Regions from separate parts of the Micromonospora sp. DT229 genome, predicted to be linked through region 1. Evidence: riboswitches for the same ligand, from Rfam matches in the RefSeq annotation. Region 1 holds a riboswitch; the other holds the start of a gene.
The links. A riboswitch is a leader RNA that binds a small molecule or an ion and turns the genes downstream of it on or off. The one in region 1 is predicted to bind cobalamin.
Positions count from the first base shown of each region.

Region 2: another riboswitch for cobalamin. It lies ahead of ACLQ2T_RS15010 (ribonucleoside-diphosphate reductase subunit alpha); the one in region 1 lies ahead of ACLQ2T_RS16770 (ABC transporter substrate-binding protein).

Region 1 is NZ_JBNCLD010000009.1:133,298-136,853, reverse strand. Features, by position in the region: gene ACLQ2T_RS16775 (FecCD family ABC transporter permease) at 1-449, opposite strand, end outside; gene ACLQ2T_RS16770 (ABC transporter substrate-binding protein) at 481-1,416, opposite strand; cobalamin riboswitch at 1,503-1,637, opposite strand; gene ACLQ2T_RS16765 (M14 family zinc carboxypeptidase) at 1,770-3,556, opposite strand, start outside.
Region 2 is NZ_JBNCLD010000008.1:92,483-96,038, forward strand. Features, by position in the region: gene ACLQ2T_RS15005 (endo-1,4-beta-xylanase) at 1-954, opposite strand, end outside; cobalamin riboswitch at 1,195-1,400, shown strand; gene ACLQ2T_RS15010 (ribonucleoside-diphosphate reductase subunit alpha) at 1,536-3,556, shown strand, end outside.

The DNA of each region.
Region 1 (3,556 bases):
AGGGGGATGGTCACCGGCAGCCCGCTCAGCGCCCCGCCCGCACCGACCCCACCGACGGTCAGCACCAGGGTGACCGCCAGCCCGGCCCCCGCGGCCACCCCGAGCAGGTACGGGTCGGCCAACGGGTTGCGGAACACCCCCTGGTAGGCCCCGCCGGCCAGGGCCAGCAGCCCGCCGACCAGCAGCCCCAGCACCACCCGGGGCAGCCGCAGCTCGGTGATGATGGCGACTTCCCGCTCGGTCAGTCCACTGTCGAACTGCACCCCGGGCAGCAGGTTGAGCAGTTCGAGGGCGACGCTGCCCGGGGGCAGGCTGACCGGGCCGAGGGAGACCCCGGCCAACAGGGCGACCAGCACCGCGCCGATACCGGCGGCGAGCCAGCGTTTCCGCAGGCCCGCCGGCCGGGATCCGGCTTGGATGGAAGGGCCCCTGCTTGACGTCCGGCGCATGGGAAGGGCCTTTGTCAACGCCGGCCGTTCGTCACTCGGCGGCCTTGGTGGTGGCGTCCACGATGGTGCGGAGCAGGTCCACCACCCGCGGGCCCCAGCGGGAGGCGATGTCGTCGTCGAGTTCCACGATCTGGTCGTTGCGTACGGCGTTGATGTCGGCCCAGCCGCTGCGCGCCTTGACCGTCGCGGCACTCTGCTGGCAGCAGGTGACGTCGGAGAGGAAGACGAAGTCCGGGTTGGCCGCCACGATCACCTCCTGGGAGAGCTGCGGGTACCCGCCGCTCTTGCCGTCGGCGTCGGAGGGGTCGGCGATGTTCTCCAGACCGGCCAGGGCGTAGATCGAGCCGATGAAGGTCTTGCTGGTGGCGGTGTACAGCTCCGGCCCCAGCTCGTGGAAGTAGGTGGGCGCCTGGATCCGGTCCGGCACCTGGGCGACGAGTTTTTCGATGTCGTCCTTCATCCGTCGCACCAGCTCCGCCCCGGTGTCGGCGTTGCCGGTGAGAGTGCCGAGCTCGGTGAGCTGCCGGTACGTGTCGTCGATGGTCTGCGCCGCCGGGGTCTGGTAGACCGGGATCTTCAGGACGGCCAACTGGTCGACGATCTTGTTGCGGTCGTCGCTGATCACCACCAGGTCGGGGTTCTTGGCGGCGATCGCCTCGGCGTTGGGCTGGTAGCCGGACAGGTCCGACTTCGGCGCCTCGGGCGGGTAGTTGGACTGGTCGTCGACGGCGACGACCTGCGGGCCGGCACCGACTGCGAAGAGCATCTCCGTGGCCGTCGGCGCCAGCGAGACGATCTTCTCAGGGCGCTGCTCCAGGGTCAGCGTCCCTACGGTGACCGGAAAGGCACCGCTGGTCGGGCTGCCACCGGCGGCCGGGGTCTCGGTGGTCTTCTCGGCGCAGGCACCGAGGGTCAGCGCGGCCAGCGCCAGGGTGGCGGCGAGCAGCCGGGGGGTACGTCTGGACATCGGTCCTCCTGTCGGTCGAGGAGATCGGTGCTTCGCCGACAGGGAGCCGAGGGCACCCGTGGGCGAGGCGCCCTTCCTCGAGAGCGCGGTTCGCGACCCGCGCCACAGGCGACCTGGCTCGTCCCCCACCGAAGGGGGCATCACAGTTGCGGGACAGCGCCGGTTTCACACCGGCTTCGCTGTGGCGGGTCGGTAGAACCGTAGCGCACACCCCGCCGGCACCCCGCCGCACCGGGGTGACCACGCCGATCGGCCCGGCGCTGGCAGCACCGGGCCGATCCATGTTCGTCGTCAATGACCGGTTCCTGGAGACGGGGCCCCGTGCGAGGGGGGGGTGCCGGGGCCCCGTCGGATCAGGAGGCGGTGATGGTGACGTTGTCCACAGCCGCCTCGACCAGGCTGGCCGTGGAGGCGTCCGCAGCCTCCACCAGAATCCGGATCGACTGACCTGCGTACGGGGTGAGGTTGAGGTTGGAGGTGGTCCAGGCACCGTTGCGGTTGCTGGCCGCCCCGGCCTGGCTGAGCAGGGTAGTGGTGCCGCCGTTGTGCACCACGCTGACCCGGAAGTAGTCGGCCGAGGAGGAGTTCGAGCCGTGGGCCAGGTACCAGGCCAACGACAGGGTCAGGGTGCCGCTGGACGGCAGGGAGATCGCCGGGGAGCGGGCGCTGGTCACGCCGCCGTCCAGGTCGTAGTCACCCGCACCGGAACCGGCCAGCCGGCCGGTCACCAGGTCGTTGCTGCCGGCGTACGGGGTCAGCTGCTTGGCGCCGCTGGAGTTGGTGGCCTGGGCGGCACCCCGCTCCCACTGGCCCGAGGTCGCGGTGTCCGTACCGTTGGGGTTGATCGTCCAGCCGGTGTTGGTCTCGAAGGTGTCCGACCAGACCGTCGTACCGCCGCTGCCACCGCCGCAGTACTGGGCCTGCTTGTTGATCGCCCGGTACGGGCAGTCGGCGTACTCGGCGAGGAGGAGCACCGCCTCACGGTTACGCGAGGTCTGCTGCGGGATCACCTCGTCGGGCGGGTAGAAGCCGCCGCCGGAGGCCGAGCGCGGGTACAGCTCGAAGGTGTACGCCCAGATGCCGTGCACCGCCCACATCCAGTCGATGCTGCTGCCGTCGGTGATGTACAGGTCACTGGACTGCTGCGGGGTGAAGTTGTTGGTCGCGGCCATCTGCCGACCGATGGTGGCGAAGGTGTTGTACTGGTCGGCGTTCATCCCGGTGGCGGTGTCGTTGTAGGTGTAGCCGTACGGCCAGAGCACCAGCTCGGAGTAGGTGTGGAAGTCGATGTTGGCCTTGATCTGCTGGACTCCACCGACCACCCGGCTGTTGACGAAGTTGCGCAGGGCCTGGGTCTCCGGGGCGGAGAAGGCCGAGGGGCCCCGGTAGGTTTCCGAGGAGGTCGAGCCGGAGGAACCGCCGCAGCAGCCCCAGTTGTAGCTCCAGTTGCGGTTGAGGTCCGTGCCGACGTTCGACGATCCGCTGTTGGGTTGGCGGTTCTTGCGCCACGACCGGTAGGAGCCGGTGGCGATGTCGTACTCGCTGCCGTCCGGGTTGACCGACGGCACGATCCAGATCTCCCGGTTGTTGACCAGGTTGGTGATCCGGGAGTCCGATCCGTAGCTGTCCGTGAAGAGGTTCATCAGGTAGATGGCCATCTCGACGGTCAGGTGCTCACGGGCGTGCTGCTGTGAGTTGAACAGGATCTCCGGCTCGTTCTCGTCCGTGGCGACATTGTCGGAGATCTTGATCGCCACCAGGTCCCGGCCCTCGTACGAGGTGCCGATGCTGATCTTGCGGGCGATCGCCGGGTGGTCCGCGACGACCTTGTTGACCACGGCGACCATCTCGGCGTAGTCGTGGTAGTTCGCGTCGGCCGGCGGGAAGGCCGTGACGCCGATGTCCCCGTGGTCGTGACCCCGGTCGGTCGGCGCCGCGGCGATCGGCTCCAACTGGAAGCCGAGCCGGGTGATGGCGGCGGCCTCCGCGCGGGTGGCCGAGATGTGCAGCACCCCGTGTTCGGAGTAGTCGATCGAGGCGCCGGTACGGGCGACCGCGGTGCGGTCGGCCACCGTCCTCGGACCCAGCACCCGGTAGGGGGCGGCAGCCGGCTGCTCGTCCCGATCCGGTGCGGGGCGGG
Region 2 (3,556 bases), on a different contig from region 1:
GGTGAACCGTGCGGTCACCTCCGTCCAGCCCGAGTTGGTGATCGTCTCGAACTGGGCCAGGGTGCTGAAGGACTGACTGCTCCCGGTGGTGCTGGCCAGGCTCAACCAGATCTGGTCGGCCGGCTGGCCCTCGGCGAACCGCAGCCAGGCGCTCAGCTCGTAGGTCACCCCGGCGGTGAACAGGCCGGTCACGTCCCGACCCAGCCCGGCACCCTGGTTGACCCGGTCGCTGACCAGCGCGGCCGAGGTGCCGCCGTGCGCGACATCGGTGATGGTGACGCTCGGGGCCCCCGGGCCACCGTCGCGTGGCCCCCAGTCGTCCAGACCGTCCTCGAAGTCGGTGTCGATGACGATCGTGCCCGGCGCAGGTCCGCCACCGCCGCCGTCCTCCGGCGCGGTGATCAGCACGTCGTCGAGCAGGAACGGGGTGGTGCCCTCGGCCTCCACGTACAGGGTGGCGGCGTCCAGACCGGTGGGCAGGGTGTACTCGCCGCCGATGCGTACCCACTCGTCGGCGGTGGTGCTGACGTTGTCGCCGATCCAGGTGTAGGTGTTGTCACCACCACCGGCCGGGGTCGACTCGACGGTGAAGTGCACTCCGGCGCTGCCCTCGGTGCCGGCCGGAAGTTTCGCCCATGCGCTGACGGTGTATCGGATGCCCGGCCGCAGCAGCGTGGTCGCGTTGGTGGCCGGGCCCTGCCAGTTGGCGGTGCGGCCGGTGACGGACAGACTGCTGTCGCTGTCGCGTCCCTCCTCGGCGAGGGCGAGGGTCACCTCACCCCGTGGTCCCCAGGGGGCGTACGAGCCGGACTCGAAGTCGTTGCTGAGCACGACCTCGGCGGCGGCGGCCGGGGTGGGGGCGACGGTGACGGCCGCGACGAGCGCGGCCGAGCAGAGTACGGCGAAAGTACGTGATCGGCGTCGTGATCGATGGGACGGATTCCACAGGCGCATCGACTGGTCCCTTACGCAAATTGGACAGTGGTGGGGGTGCCTGACATCGGGTTTCCGGACAGATCCAAGCGCGTGCATGTTATGTCGAGCCGATTGGCATGGCCAGAACTTCCGGAAGTTTTCGGAAAGATTCGTGGGGTCGGTGGCGATGGCGGCTGTCGTCGCGCTGCGTCAGGTGATTCGATCGGCGCACGTGGCGACACAGCATGTGGTGTTGAGGTTCCGAGCCCGTTCCCATATATAGTGGTGCTCGCAGCTGGTTCGGCAGTCACTCCACGACGGCCGAGGCAAGAGGGAACCCGGTGGAATTCCGGGACTGCCCCGCAGCGGTGAGTGGGAACGACCGCCGTCAACGAAGCACTGGGCCCGCCAGGTCTGGGAAGCGACGGCCAGTAGGCACGAACACGCCCACGAGTCCGAAGACCTGCCAGCGCGCCGCACGCGTACGTGTGCGGCGGTCGAAGGCCGCGCGGGACGGCCGACGCCATCAGCTGGTCCTCGACGGCGCTCCGTCCGTCCGGTGACCAGCGGCGTCCTCCCGCGTGCCCGTCGACCTTCACCGACCGGTACGAGGAGGGACCATGACGGTGACCCGGGAACAGGCGGGGCCGGAGCAACGCCGGCACGTGATGCAGGTGCGTAAACGCAACGGCGACACCGAGCCGGTGGACGTCAACAAGATCGTCAAGGCGGTGGAGCGCTGGGTCACCGACCTGGACGAAATCGACCCGCTGCGGGTGGCGACGAAGACGATCAGCGGCCTGTACGACGGTGCGACCACCGCCGAGCTGGACAAGTTGTCGATCCAGACGGCCGCCGAGCTGATCGGTGAGGAGCCGCAGTACTCCAGGCTCGCGGCGCGGCTGCTGGCCGCGTTCGTCGACAAGGAGGTCCGCGGCCAGCAGGTGGCGAGCTTCAGCCAGTCCATCCGGTACGCCCACGGCCTGGGCCTGATCGGCGACGTCACCGCCGCGTTCGTGGCCCGCAACGCCCGCAAGCTGGACGACGCCGTCGACCCGGCCGGGGACCTGCGGTTCGAGTACTTCGGGCTGCGGACCGTCGCCGATCGGTACCTGCTGCGGCATCCGCAGACCCGGCTGGTGGTGGAGACCCCGCAGTACTGGCTGCTGCGGGTCGCCTGCGGGCTGTCCCAGACCCCCGGCGAGGCAATCGGCTTCTACCGGCTGATGTCCAGCCTGGCGTACCTGCCGAGTTCGCCGACGCTGTTCAACTCCGGCACCCGACACACCCAGATGTCGTCGTGTTTCCTTGTCGACTCGCCCCGCGACGAACTCGACTCGATCTACGAGCGCTACCACCAGGTGGCGAAGCTGTCGAAGTTCTCCGGCGGCATCGGCATCTCCTGGACGCGGGTGCGGGGCCGGGGCGCGCTGATCCGGGGCACCAACGGTAGGTCGAACGGCATCGTGCCGTTCCTCAAGACCCTCGACGCCGGGGTGGCGGCGGTCAACCAGGGCGGCCGGCGCAAGGGCGCGGCCTGCGTCTACCTGGAGCCCTGGCATCCGGACATCGAGGAGTTCCTGGAGTTGCGCGACAACACCGGCGAGGAGTCCCGGCGTACGCACAACCTGAACCTGGCCAACTGGATCCCGGACGAGTTCATGCGCCGGGTGGAGGCCGACGGCGACTGGTCGCTTATCGATCCCTCCGACGCGCCGGAGTTGCCCGACCTGTACGGCGAGGCGTTCGACGAGGCGTACCGGGCGGCGGAGAAGAAGGCCGTCCGCACGGTCAAGGCCCGCGACCTGTACGGGCGGATGATGCGTACCCTCGCGCAGACCGGCAACGGGTGGATGACGTTCAAGGACGCGGCCAACCGGCTGTCCAACCAGACCGGCGCGCCGGGCAACACGATCCACCTGTCGAACCTGTGCACCGAGATCCTGGAGGTCAACAGCGACACCGAGACGGCGGTGTGCAACCTCGGGTCGATCAACCTGGCCGCGCACGTCAGCGCGGACGGCATCGAATGGGGCAAGCTGCGCGCGACCGTCCGCACGGCGGTGCTCTTTCTCGACCGGGTCATCGACATCAACTACTACCCGGCCGAGCAGGCGGCGGCGTCGAACCCGCGCTGGCGGCCGGTCGGTCTCGGCCTGATGGGCTTGCAGGACGCCTTCTTCACCCTGCGGCTGCCGTTCGACTCCACGCCGGCCCGAGAGCTGTCCAACCGGGTGCAGGAGGAGATCCTGCTGACCGCCCTGGAGACCTCGGCCGGGCTCGCCCAGCAGTTCGGCCCGCACCCGGCGTACGCCGACACCCGGGCCGCGCGCGGTGAGCTGCACCCGGACCTGTGGGGCGCCGAGGTCATTCAGGTCGAGCGGTGGGCGGCGCTGCGCGAGATGATCGCCGCGCACGGCCTGCGGAACTCGCTGCTGGTGGCCATCGCGCCGACGGCCACCATCGCCTCGATCGCCGGCTGTTACGAGTGCATCGAGCCGCAGGTGTCCAACCTGTTCAAACGCGAGACGATGTCCGGCGAGTTCCTTCAGATCAACACCTACCTGGTACGCGAACTCAAGGCGCGCGGGCTGTGGACGGCGTCGATCCGCGAGCAGATCAAACGCGCCGAGGGGTCGGT